One region of the Streptomyces chrestomyceticus JCM 4735 genome, then DNA from elsewhere that is predicted to be linked to it. Evidence: riboswitches for the same ligand, from Rfam matches in the RefSeq annotation. Region 1 holds a riboswitch; each other region holds the start of a gene.
What was found. A riboswitch is a leader RNA that binds a small molecule or an ion and turns the genes downstream of it on or off. The one in region 1 is predicted to bind cyclic di-AMP.
Positions count from the first base shown of each region.

Region 1 (4,192 bases):
CGGCACTGACAACCGGCTCGGTGTGCGGGCCCGTGCGGGCCGGGGCAGTCTGGGTCGGGACGGTCGGCCCCGGACGGAGGGGGCCGGGCGGCGGGCGCGGCGGCGGAAGGGTTCAGGAGGAGGGGCCGGGTGGGGACTGGACGGCGCGGTCCCGGATGGCGGACGGTGCGGGCGTGCGCCGTGGAGCCGCCGGTAGCGTGCCCCCGGCCTGCGGAAAGCGCCGTCCCCGGCGCCGCCGCGGGCTGCCGGAGCACTCCCGGCGACATGAGACACTGGTCTAGACAACCGTTACGACTTGAAGGGCAACACCATGGCTGAGCGCCGCGTCAATGTCGGTTGGGCCGAGGGTCTGCACGCCCGCCCCGCCTCGATCTTCGTCCGTGCGGCCACCGCCGCCGGGGTTCCCGTGACGATCGCGAAGGCCGACGGCAACCCGGTCAACGCGGCCTCCATGCTGGCCGTGCTGGGCCTGGGGGCCCAGGGTGGCGAGGAGATCGTGCTGGCCTCCGACGCCGAGGGCGCCGACGCCGCGCTCGACCGTCTCGCGAAGCTGGTCGCCGAGGGCCTCGAGGAGCTCCCGGAGACCGTCTGAACCGCTTCGCGGGTCACTGTGTTCGCGGCTCCGCCGCGGTAGCCGGTTCACCGGCGCCGGGGCGGGGCCGTTTTTCGTGCGTCGCCGTAGGCCACGGCCGAAGGGCGGCACCCCGGAAATGCACACGCCGCCGCTACGGAGCACGCCGGGGAATTCCCGCAACGCCTCCCCCGCGATTCCACTGCACCCCTGCAAAACCCTCGCGGTAATTCATCCGCACTTTTCCGCAGCCCGCCGCACCGCACCGGAACCCCTGCCGATACCCCGACGAAATCACCTACCGCTTGTATACGGCCCGCCTGTTAATTCCGTTCGCGCGCCGTGTTTACGGTCTGTTTCGAATCCCTCACCGCCGGCCCGGGAACCACCGGACGCAGCCGGTACGCCGGGCGCGAGCGCTCGATGTGCGCCGCCATCAGGGCGCGGGCCCGTTCGGCGTCCCCACGGCCCACCGCGTCCAGCACCGCCCCGTGCTCCTCCCAGGAGCGCTCGTCGCGGGCCGGGGGCTCGACCACGTACATCCAGTCGATCTTGCGCCGCACCTGGGTGAGCAGCGCCGCCAGGCCCGTACTGCCGGACGCCTGGGCGAGCGTCTCGTGGAACCAGCCGTCGAGTTGGCGCAGCTCGGCGCAGTGGCCGTGCCGGGCGCGCTCACGGCCCAGCCGTACGACACCGCGCAGCACCTTGATGTGCGCCGCGGTGCGGCGGGCCGCGGCGCGCGCGGCGCCGAGCGGCTCCAGCAGCGCCCGGACGTCCAGGGTGTCGGCCGCTTCCCGCTCCGTCGGCTCGGCCACACAGGCACCCGCGTGGTGCCGGATGACGACGAAGCCCTCCGACTGCAGCGTGCGCAGCGCCTCGCGTACGGGAACGCGGGAGACCCCGTAACGGCCGGCCAGCATTTCCTCGATCAGGCGGCTGCCCGGCGGGAGGACGCCGGATACGATGTCGTCGCGGATCGCCGTGCACACCACATGCGCGGAAAGGGGACCTCGCATCGTCTGTGCCTCCGCCGTAATCCGCTGGGAACTTCCGGAAATGCCGCCGGACGGCGACTTTCCCGACGCGACTCTATGCGACAGGAACCGGATATCCGACGGCCATGGCGCATTCATGGATATTTTTTGGCCAGGTGCCGCACGGGCGGAAACGCAGATGCCCCGGCCACGGGGGCCGGGGCATCGTACGGGGGACGGGTGCGACGGGAGTGACGAGCGGGACGGGTGTCCGTCAGACGTTCACGCCGTGCGAGCGCAGGTAGGCGACCGGGTCCATGTCCGAGCCGTACTCAGGCGAGGTGCGGGCCTCGAAGTGCAGGTGCGCGCCGGTGGTGTTGCCGGTGTTGCCCGACAGGGCGATCTGCTGGCCCGGGGTGACGGTCTGGCCGACCGAGACGTTGATCGACGACAGGTGGCCGTACTGGGTGTAGGTGCCGTCGTTCATCTTGATGACGACGTTGTTCCCGTACGCGCCGCCCCAGCCGGCCTCGACGACGGTGCCGGAGCCCACGGCGTGGACGGTGGTCCCGGAGTCGGCGTGGAAGTCGATGCCGGTGTGGCTGCCGGAGGACCACAGGCCGCTGGACGCCTTGTAACTGGTGGAGACGTAGGAGCCGTCGATCGGCGCGACGTACATGAGCAGGCGCTTGCGCTCGGCCTCGCGGGCGGCGCGCTCCTTGGCCTCGCGCTCCTTCTTGGCCTCGGCCTCGGCCTGGCGCTTGGCCTCCTCGGCCTGTTTGCGCGCCTCGGCCTCGGCCTTGGCCTGCGCGGCGGCGGCCTCGGCGGCCTCCTGCTGCGCGTCGGCCTGCGCCTCGATCTGCTCGGCGAGCTCGTCGCCGAGGACGACGGCGTGGTGGAGGCCGGTGTCGTGGTTGCCCGCGTCGTCCGGGTTGCCGGCCGCCAGGGCCGGGGAGGCGACGGAGGCGATGACGCCGGACGCGGCGAGCGTGGCTATGCCGGCGAGGTTACGGGTCGTCCGCGCGCTGCGGCTCGGACCACGGTGCTTCCCGGTGGCACGGGTGAACGCCATGGGCTGGCTGTGTCCTTTCCTTCCCTCTCGCCTACCGGGTTAGCTGACGGGTTCGGAGCAGGAAGGTCTCCTACGGGCGCCTCCGGGAAGGCGTCCGATTCACCCCAAGGACGGGCCCCTCCTGCGCCGAAGTCGGCGACAAGAGGGCGGGTCCCCGGCTCCCCTGGCTCGCGCCGTACGGGGACTCGGCGATGACTGTCCGTGCCGCGGTTGCGGCGGTGATCCTGCGGACAGCCGGATCGACGCTAAACGGGGCCACTTTCAATCGGCAAACAGAACCCCGGATTTGTGCCGTACGCCACACGGGCACCGTGCAACCACCCCCAACAATTGGGACATAAAGAAGATCCAGTGGCGCCTGCGCACCACTGGATCCCTTATGTCACCGTTCGTCACACACTCGGGTCACAGGCCGTCCGTCCGGGCCGGAGACGTGCCGGTGACGCCCCTCAGCCCTTGACGACCGTCACCTCTCCGATGCCGAGCGCCTTGACCGGCTCCTCGATCTCGGCGGCGTCGCCCACCAGGACCGTCACCAGACGGTCGACCGGGAAGGCGTTGACGACCGCGGCGGTCGCCTCGACCGTGCCGGTCCGCGCCAGCCGCTCGTACAGCCGGGCCTGGTAGTCGTCGGGGAGCTGCTGCTCGACCTGGTCGGCGAGGGTGCCGGCGACAGCCGCGGCGGTCTCGTACTTCAGCGGCGCGACCCCGACGAGGTTCTGTACGGCCACATCGCGCTCGGCGTCCGTCAGGCCCTCCGCCGCGAGGGTGCGCAGCACCTTCCAGAGGTCATCCAGCGCCGGGCCGGTGGAGGCGGTGTCCACGGAGCCGCTGATGGCGAGCATCGCGGCGCCGTCGCCGTCGGCCGAGGAGCGCAGCACCTGCCCGAAGGAGCGCACCCCGTAGGTGTAGCCCTTCTCCTCGCGCAGCACCCGGTCCAGGCGGGAGGTGAGGGTGCCACCCAGGCAGTACGTGCCGAGCACCTGCGCGGGCCAGACGCGGTCGTGCCGGTCGGCGCCGATCCGGCCGATCAGCAACTGGGTCTGGACGGCGCCGGGGCGGTCGACGATCACGACCCGGCCGGTGTCGTCGGCGGTGATCGGGCTGGCCTTCACCGGTTCGGCGGGCGACCCCGTCCAGGCGCCGAGGGTCTCCGTGAGGGCCGCGTCCAGGTCGACGCCGATGAAGTCGCCCACGACGACCGCGGTGGCCGTGGCGGGGCGTACATGGGCCTCGTAGAAGGCCCGCACGGCCGCCGCGTCGATACGGGCGACGGTCTCCTCGGTGCCCTGGCGCGGCCGCGACATCCGCGAGTCGGCCGGGAACAGCTCCTTGGACAGGGCCATCGCGGCACGCCGGGCCGGGTTGGCGAGCTCGTGCGGGATCTCGTCGAGGCGGTTGGCCACCAGGCGCTCGACCTCGCCGTCCGGGAAGGCGGGGGCGCGCAGGGCGTCGGCGAGCAGGCCGAGCGCCTTGTCCAGCCGGGAGGCCGGGACCTCCAGGGACACCCGGACGCCGGGGTGGTCGGCGTGCGCGTCCAGAGTGGCGCCGCAGCGCTCCAGCTCGGCGGCGAAC
Region 1 covers NZ_BHZC01000001.1:2,503,383-2,507,574, forward strand. Annotated here, with positions in the region: gene EJG53_RS10225 (HPr family phosphocarrier protein) at 311-592, shown strand; gene EJG53_RS10230 (GntR family transcriptional regulator) at 895-1,587, opposite strand; gene EJG53_RS10235 (M23 family metallopeptidase) at 1,820-2,617, opposite strand; cyclic di-AMP (ydaO/yuaA leader) riboswitch at 2,631-2,818, opposite strand; gene EJG53_RS10240 (M16 family metallopeptidase) at 3,067-4,192, opposite strand, start outside.

Region 2 (4,192 bases), 3.1 Mb from region 1:
GCCTTGAGCCGGGTCGCGGTGGAGAACCGTTCCGCGGACACGTCGCCTCCCCTGGGTCACCGGGCCGGGACGGCCCGGCCCGCAGCACGTACGTCCCCGGCAACGGTACGGGACCGCCGCCGGGGACGTACGTATTCACGGCTGCCGGGGCCGTTCGCGGCCCTCGGGGGTCAGCCCTTGCGGTGCTTGTCAGTCCGCGAGGCGGAACCGCGGGAAGGCGGAGCGGCCCGCGTAGACCGCCGCGTCGTCGAGGATCTCCTCGATGCGCAGGAGCTGGTTGTACTTGGCGACGCGCTCGGAGCGGGCCGGGGCGCCGGTCTTGATCTGGCCGCAGTTGGTGGCGACGGCCAGGTCGGCGATGGTGACGTCCTCGGTCTCGCCGGAGCGGTGCGACATCATGCACTTGAAGCCGTTGCGCTGGGCCAGCTCGACGGCGTCCAGGGTCTCGGTCAGCGAACCGATCTGGTTGACCTTGACCAGCAGGGCGTTGGCCGAGTTCTCCTCGATGCCGCGGGCCAGGCGCTCCGGGTTGGTGACGAACAGGTCGTCGCCGACGAGCTGCACCTTGGAGCCCAGGCGCTCGGTGATGACGTTCCAGCCGGCCCAGTCGTCCTCGAACAGCGGGTCCTCGATGGAGACCAGCGGGTAGGCGCCGACCAGCTCCTCGTAGTACGAGGTCATCTGCTCGGCGGTGCGCTGCTCGCCCTCGAACTCGTAGACGCCGTCCTTGTAGAACTCGGAGGCGGCGACGTCGAGCGCCAGCGCGATGTCCTGACCGGGGGTGTAACCGGCTTCCTTGATCGCTTCGAGGATCAGGTCCAGGGCCTCGCGGTTGGAGCCCAGGTTCGGGGCGAAGCCGCCCTCGTCGCCCAGGCCGGTGGCCAGGCCCTTGCTCTTCAGGACCTTCTTGAGGGTGTGGTAGACCTCGGTGCCCCAGCGCAGCGCCTCGGAGAAGGACTCCGCGCCGATCGGGGCGATCATGAATTCCTGGATGTCCACGTTGGAGTCGGCGTGCGAGCCGCCGTTCAGGATGTTCATCATCGGGACCGGCAGCACGTGGGCGTTCGGGCCGCCGAGGTAGCGGAACAGCGGCAGGTCGCTGGCCTCGGAGGCGGCGTGCGCGACGGCCAGGGAGACGCCGAGGATGGCGTTGGCGCCGAGCGAGCCCTTGTTGTCGGTGGCGTCCAGGTCGAACATGGCCTGGTCGATCAGGCGCTGCTCGGTGGCGTCGTAGCCGACCAGCTCCGGGCCGATCTGCTCGATGACCGCGAGGACGGCCTTCTCCACGCCCTTGCCCTGGTAGCGGTTCGGGTCCCCGTCCCGCAGCTCGATGGCCTCGAAGGCGCCGGTCGAGGCGCCGGACGGAACGGCGGCACGGCCGGTGCTGCCGTCGTCGAGGCCGACCTCGACCTCGACCGTGGGATTGCCTCGCGAGTCGAGGATCTCGCGAGCTACGACGACGTCGATGGACGGCACGTTGTCTCCTTCATGGGTGTCTGGAGTTCTGCAGCACGAGCCTAACGGCCTCCGGGGGTTCCGCTCGCCGCCAGCCCGGTCCTCGGGACGAATACACCCGCAAAGCCCCTGTTCACGGGACGTATGGGCGCAATGTTCGCTGAACGGGGAAGTCGGCGGACGGGGCGGGGCGGGTCCGGCCGGGTGGGGCCCCTGGGGGCCGCGGCAGGCCCTTCAGGGGCCCGGCGCGGAGCCTCCGGGGTCCGGGGCGGCCGGTACGGCTCGCGGCGGACTCACGGGGAAAAGGGAGAAGCCCCGCCGCGGCGCCTGCGGGGGACAGGCACCGTGACGGGGCAGTCTCACGGGAAGAGCGGATTCCCGGGGTGAGCGGCCCCCGGGCGGCGGGGCGGCCCGTACGTACCGCCGTACGTACGGAGCGCCTCGGTCACCCGGGATCTCTCAGGGCTTCGGCCGGCTCAGACGGCCAGCTTCTGGCCCGGGAAGATCAGGTTGGGGTTGCCGCCGATGACGGACTTGTTGTTCGCGTAGACCGACTTCCAGTTCTTGCCGTGGGAAGCGGCGATCTTGGCGAGGGTGTCACCGGACTTCACGGTGTAGTTGCCCTCGGGGTTCGACTTCGGCGTGGACTTCTGGGCCGGAGCCGGGGTCTTGCGGGCCAGCTCCTCGCCCTGCTTGCGGGCCTCGGAGCGCGAGGTGCCCTGCGGGGCGGAGTAGGAGCGCTCCGACTTGTAGGACTTGTGCGACTTGTAGGACTTGTGCGAGCTGCTGCCCTGCGACGAGCCGCCGTCGGCCTTGGCGTTCGCGTTGCCCTGGCCGAGGTGGCCGCCGGCGCAGGTCCAGGCACCCGGGCCCTGGATGGCGAGCAGGCGCTCGGCCGCGGCGATCTGCTGGCTCTTGCTGGCCTGGTCGGCGCGCGGGGCGTACTGGGTACCGCCGGCGGCGGCCCAGCTCGAGTTCGAGAACTGCAGGCCACCGTAGTAGCCGTTACCGGTGTTGATCGACCAGTTGCCACCGGACTCGCACTGGGCGACAGCGTCCCAGTTGTTGCCCGCGGCGGAGGCGGAGGTGGCGCCCATCAGCGGGACGGCCACCGCGGCACCGGCGACGCCGGCCAGCGTGGCGACGCGGACGGCCTTGGAGGGACGACGGTGCTTGCCCTTGGTGTTCAGCATGGTTGTTCCTCACCGACGCCTGCGAGGTGAGCTGTCGGGTTCGGGCCATGTGAGTTGCCCGGCCGTGTGTGCTTCACACATGGCTTCACCCCTAGCCGGTTGGACCCGCTTCCGCGGGCGGGGCCGGCGCTTACCTTGGGTCCCCCGCTCCTGCCTTCGGCGCTCTCGCGTCGAGTGACCTCCGACCACCGGCAGGATTCGGCGTGTGATCGAAGGGCCCGCTTTGGCGAGCGATGAAGACGGTAAACAGGAACACCCCGCGGGTTCAAACCCCTACATCTGAGGCCAGTTGACCCCCAGACATCACAGGATCATCACATTTCCGCAGGTCGTCGCAGGTTTGGAAACAACGGACGGGACGGTCACCGCGGTCCCGAACGAGATCCATGTCTCACTTTCACCAAAGCGGGTGAATCACCGCGAACTACCCCTGCCGGTCGCTCAGCTCAAGGCGCTGACCAGGGTGGATAAGGTCCGGATCGCCCCCGATGACGCCTTTGTTGGCCGCGTAGAGCGCCGGCCAGCCCCCGTCGACCCCGCGGTCCTCGGCGATGGCTGACAGGTTGTCACCGGGCCGCACGGTGTAGTCACCTGGCGCGCCCGGGTCCGTACGGTGCGCGTCGCCGCCCCGCGAGGGGTGGCCCCCGCCGGACCGGCCCGCGTCGCCGGAGCCGGTGCCCGTACCGGTGCCCGTGTCCGCGCCCGTACCCGTGTCCGCGCCCGTACCGGGCTGCTCCGCGGGCCGGCCCCGGTGCTTGCCCTGTGACGGGGGCGTGGTGGGGCTCGTGGAGGCGCCGTCACCCGGAGTGGCCGGGTCGGTGGGCCGCGACGGGTCCTGCGTACGGCCCGTGCCGGACGGGTCCGGCGTACGGGACGGGTCCGGGGTGCCGGCCGGGCCGGTGGGTGACGGCTTCGGCTCCGGGGTGCGCGTACCGCCGGGCTCCGGCGTCCCGGACGGCTTCGACGGCTCGGAGGAGGGCGGCGGGGTGGACGGGGACGGCGAGGAGGGCTTCGGGGACGGCGTGGCCGTGCCGCCCGGGTCGACGTCCGGCCCGCTGCCGCCCTGCTTGAGTCCCGCGTTCACGGCGCAGCTCGGCCAGGGGTCGGGGCCGCGCGCGGCGAGGATGGACTCCGCGACGGCTATCTGCTGCGACCGGCTGGCCAGGTCGGGGCGCGAGGCGTACGCGGCGCCGCCGTTCTCGTCCCACATCTCCTGGGTGAGCTGGAGCCCGCCGTAGAAGCCGTTGCCCGCGTTGGCGCTCCACACCCCGCTGCTCTCGCACTGCGCGACGCGGTCCCAGGTGGCCGCGTCGGCGGCGTTGGCGCTGCTCGCGGCGAGCAGCGGCATGGCGAGGGCGCCGCCGGCGACTCCCGCCGTGACGAAGATGGCCGGAGCCTGGCGGGGGCGTCGGTGACGGCCGTTCCCGGAGCGCATGCGGTTGCCTTTCGAGCGGCGGTTGAGTTGTCGTCGAGAGGCCGGCGCCGTCGGCTGCGTGGCCTGTGCGCTGCCGCGCCGCCCGCCCCGGCCTTTCAAACGGTTGAAA
Region 2 covers NZ_BHZC01000001.1:5,650,848-5,655,039, reverse strand. Annotated here, with positions in the region: gene EJG53_RS24560 (FtsB family cell division protein) at 1-41, opposite strand, end outside; gene eno (phosphopyruvate hydratase) at 190-1,476, opposite strand; gene EJG53_RS24550 (LysM peptidoglycan-binding domain-containing protein) at 1,932-2,648, opposite strand; cyclic di-AMP (ydaO/yuaA leader) riboswitch at 2,650-2,820, opposite strand; gene EJG53_RS24545 (LysM peptidoglycan-binding domain-containing protein) at 3,073-4,083, opposite strand.
Region 2: it holds a riboswitch for cyclic di-AMP, as region 1 does, so the genes downstream of both, EJG53_RS24550 (LysM peptidoglycan-binding domain-containing protein) here and EJG53_RS10235 (M23 family metallopeptidase) in region 1, are expected to answer to the same signal.

Region 3 (4,192 bases), 6.2 Mb from region 1:
GGCCCGATACGTCCTCCCGGAGTTCACCGAACGCACCTCCTACGGGGCCCGGACCCTGGACCCGTACTCCAAGCTGCTCGGCGAGCGGATCGTCTTCCTGGGCACCCCGGTCGACGACGCCGCGGCCAACGACGTGATCGCCCAGCTCATGCACCTGGACTACGACGCCCCCGACCGGGACATCTCGCTCTACATCAACTCCCCCGGCGGCTCGTTCACCGCGATGTCCGCGATCTACGACACGATGCAGTTCGTCGGCTGCGACATCGAGACGGTCTGCCTCGGGCAGGCCGCCTCCGTCGCCGCGGTGCTGCTGGCGGCCGGCGCGCCCGGCAAGCGCCTCGCGCTGCCGGGCGCCCGCGTCCTCGTCCACCAGCCTTCGTTCGAGGAGCCGGTGCAGGGGCAGGCCGACGACCTCCGCATTCAGGCGGACGAACTGCTGCGCACCCGGGCACTGCTGGAGGAACTGCTCGTACGGCACACCGGCCAGCCCCCCGAGCGGATCACCGAAGACCTCGAACGCGAGAAGGTCTTCAGCGCCGAGGCCGCCATGGAGTACGGCCTCATCGACGGGCTCACCCGCAGCCGCAAGCAGCACCCCGCGACACCGGGCGCGAGGTGAGCCCGGAATGTGGCCGCCCGAACTGCCGCCGCTGCCCGCGCTGACGCGCGCCGAGGGCGAGGTCATCGACAGCTACCTGGCGGTCCTGGACCTGCTGGGCCGCATCAACCCCGCCCGCGGCACGGACACGTACGGCGGCCTCCGTGCCGCGCAGGCCCTGGTCGGCAAGACCACCGCGCTACGGGACGCGCTGGCGCTCATGCACGACCGGGGCGAGAGCGAGCTGCACGCGGCAACGCTGGCGCAGGCCCTGCGCGTACTGGACGGTGAGCGCCGCGCGCGGCTGATCTCCGTACCGCCGCCGCAGAGTTGACGCGCCGCGTCCCCGTGCGGACGGGGACGCGGGCGCTTTCCCTTCTCGCCCCTGGCGCACCAGAGGCCCACCCCGACCCGCGCGGCACACGCCGGACAGAGGAGACAGAGGCGGCCAGGAGGTGCCGGAGCACCGCAAGGGCCCCACCCGTTCGACGACACGACGCCCGATCGGGCTCGCCCGAACGGCGTAGCCGCTGGGTCGCGTGCGGTGCCACACGGCTTGCGCGGCGTACGTACGTGTCGCCCGGAACGTGACGTTCCGGGGCTGGTACACGGATCCTCACCCGTCGCGGGCCTCCCCCGGGACGGCGTCCGTCCACCCGAACGGCGCAAGCGTGACCAAGCTCACATACAGCCGTTTCTGCTCGGAATCCGGGCGCGAGATGCGCAACGATCGCTTCGACGACAAGCCCCCGCCACAGCGGTGGGGCGGTCCGGGCGGACGCCCAATCCTGCCGCCGTACCGGATGTCTGGCCGATGCGCCTGGACCGGCAGGAGCGGAGGACCCGAGCACGACGGGACCGCCGGCCACCGCGGCCGGACGGCCTCTTGGGGTGAAGTCGTCACCACGACCGGGCATCTTCGCCTGCCCGAACCCGACAGGTACTCCTTCGCAGGCGGCTGACGAAGGGTTGCGCATGACTGCGCGTACCAGCACTTCCCCTCTGCTGGCGCGGGCCGGAGTGATCTCCTTCCTCGCCCTCGCCACGGTCGGCGGGACACTGGTCGTACCAGGGGCCACCGAGGACGCGACAGCCGCGTCCACCTCGGCCTCGGCACTGCGGATCGCCGCTTCCAAGAAGGGAGCGCCCTACAAGTACGGAGCCAGCGGGCCCTACCGATTCGACTGCTCAGGGCTGACGCTGTACTCGTTCAAACGGGCCGGGAAGCGGCTGCCGCGCACCGCTGCGGCCCAGTACAACCGCACCCGGCACCTGTCGGCGTCCGCGCGCCGCGCCGGTGACCTGGTCTTCTTCCACTCCCGCCGCGGCATCTACCACGTGGGGATCTACGCGGGGGCGGGCAAGATCTGGCACGCGCCCAAGCCCGGCACCGTGGTGCGGCTGGAGCGCATCTGGTCACGCAGCGTCTCGTACGGGCGGGTGGGCTGACCGCGCCGTCCCGCCAGGGCGGGTGTGGGGAACCGTACGGCTACGAGCCCCACACCGCCCGCACGCGGGGCGTACGCGGGCGCACCTCCCGCACGCCCGTGCGCGTCCGAGGAGTGATCAACGCGTCGGCGGATACCCGCACGCAATGACCCCCCTCACCGACGAGCACCGGAACGAACTGCCCGCACACCCCGAACCGCCGGGAACGAGTGAAGCGTCCGAGCCGCACCGGCCGCCCGGCTCCGCCCGGTACACCGTGTGCGCGGACCGCAACGAGACGCCCCTGGAGCGCTACGACCGCAACTTCGGCGAACTGCTCCAGGAGCTGCGCGTCCTGCAGACCGGCGTGCAGATCCTGTTCGCCTTCCTGCTGACGCTGGCGTTCACCCCGCGTTTCGTGTCCCTGGACGCAACGCAACGCGCGTTCTACGTGGGCACGTTACTGCTGGCCGTACTGGCGACGCTGCTGCTCACCGCGCCTGCCGCGGTGCACCGGGTGCTGTTCCGGCGGCGCGCGAAGGGGCTGATCGTGGAGGTCTCCGCGCGGCTGACGGCAGCCGGGATGGCGGTCCTCGCACTGGCGCTGGCCGGTGCCGTGCTCCTCGTCGTCGACGTCGTACTGGGGCGCGGGGCGGGAGTGGTGGCGGGTTCGGTGACGCTGGTGACGTGCGGCGGCCTGTGGGCGCTGCTGCCCCGCGTACTCGGCCACCGGAACGGGCACCTCAAGCCGCCGGCGCGCGACTCGTCCTCCTGAACGCCAGGGGGCCCGGGGGTGGCCTCCTGGTGCGGCGCTCCGGGCGCGGTGCCGTCGAAATCTTTTGTGACCTGGTCGTCCTTGCTTTGATGACGGAGAACCGATGGAGTCTCCTCAGCACGTGAGGAGACCCATGCACAGGCACCTGCCCCAGTACACGCACACCAGGACCGACTCGTGAACCTGCGCGGACTTCTGCGCCGCCGCTCCCCCGCCACGCCCTGCCCGGCCTGCGGCAGCACGGACGTGCTGTGGGAGGACGAGGGGGTCTACGGCGCCGGCGAACTGCTGTGGTGGTGCGCCTCCTGCCTGCATCAGTGGCACCCGGGCGACCTCGGCACCGGCGCGGACGGGGGCCCGGCGGCTCCCGCGAACGGCGCAGTATCGGTACCTCCCGCACAGCCCGCCACCACGATCACCCCACCGAAGCCCGCAGTACCGGCTCCTGCCACGCCTCCCGCGCCGTCCGTGCCCCCTGCCGCCCCTCCGCCTCCACCCCCGCTCCAGCCGCCGAACGCCCCCGCCACCGTCGCCGAACGGGTGATGCACGCCGCCGGGCTGATCCCGCTGGGCCCCTGCCCCGGCGCCTACGAGCCGTGGCCGTGCCGCTGTGCCCGCTGCGGCCGCGCGACCAGCCCCACCTACCGGCAGGTGCGGGACGAGGGCACGGGCTGTGCCTGCAGTACGGGCCGCCGCCGCAAACCGCGCTTCCTCACCAAACCCTGAGGAACCACCCGGAATCGCCTGGACCCCGCCGCCGGCCGATTTCCGCCGTTACGGCAGGAACAGCTTCCACGGCAAGGTGATCCAGACGGTCTTGCCCCCGGCCGCGGTGGGTTCGACCGTCACCTGCCCGCCCGACTCGGCGGCGAGGAAGCGGACGATCACCATGCCCCGGCCGTTGTCCTGCTGCACGGCGGCCGGCAGCCGCTTCGGCCAGCGCGGATGGTCGTCGGTGACACCGATCCACAGCCGTTCGTCGCGGTCCAGCCGGACATCGACGGTGAAGGCCGGTGACTGCCCGAACGTGTGCTGCACGGCGTTGGTGGCGAGTTCGGAGACGATCAGCCGTACGGCGTCGGCCGTCTCCGTCCCGTCCGGCAGGCCCCATTCGGCCAGTACGTCCATGACGTACCTGCGGGCCTCCGCCACCGAAACCGGTGCGCTGGGCAGAGTGAGTGAGGATTCCTGGTGGTCTGCCATCGCGACGCCGTCCCTTTCCCACCGAGGCTCGACTCCGGCCCGCCGCCGAAGGAAGCCGCCATCGCGTGCGGCCTCCCGGGCCCTTTCCGGTCCCTTCGGCTCCGGCCTCGGACTGCTCATGTGCGCCAGCCTGCCACTCATGCTGCGGCGGTGACGTGTCATCCACCAAGAAGTGCATATATCTG
Region 3 covers NZ_BHZC01000001.1:8,747,620-8,751,811, reverse strand. Annotated here, with positions in the region: gene EJG53_RS37830 (ATP-dependent Clp protease proteolytic subunit) at 1-622, shown strand, start outside; gene EJG53_RS37825 (hypothetical protein) at 630-935, shown strand; cyclic di-AMP (ydaO/yuaA leader) riboswitch at 1,409-1,573, shown strand; gene EJG53_RS37820 (C40 family peptidase) at 1,577-2,050, shown strand; gene EJG53_RS37815 (DUF6328 family protein) at 2,196-2,804, shown strand; gene EJG53_RS37810 (hypothetical protein) at 2,982-3,530, shown strand; gene EJG53_RS37805 (ATP-binding protein) at 3,579-4,007, opposite strand.
Region 3: it holds a riboswitch for cyclic di-AMP, as region 1 does, so the genes downstream of both, EJG53_RS37820 (C40 family peptidase) here and EJG53_RS10235 (M23 family metallopeptidase) in region 1, are expected to answer to the same signal.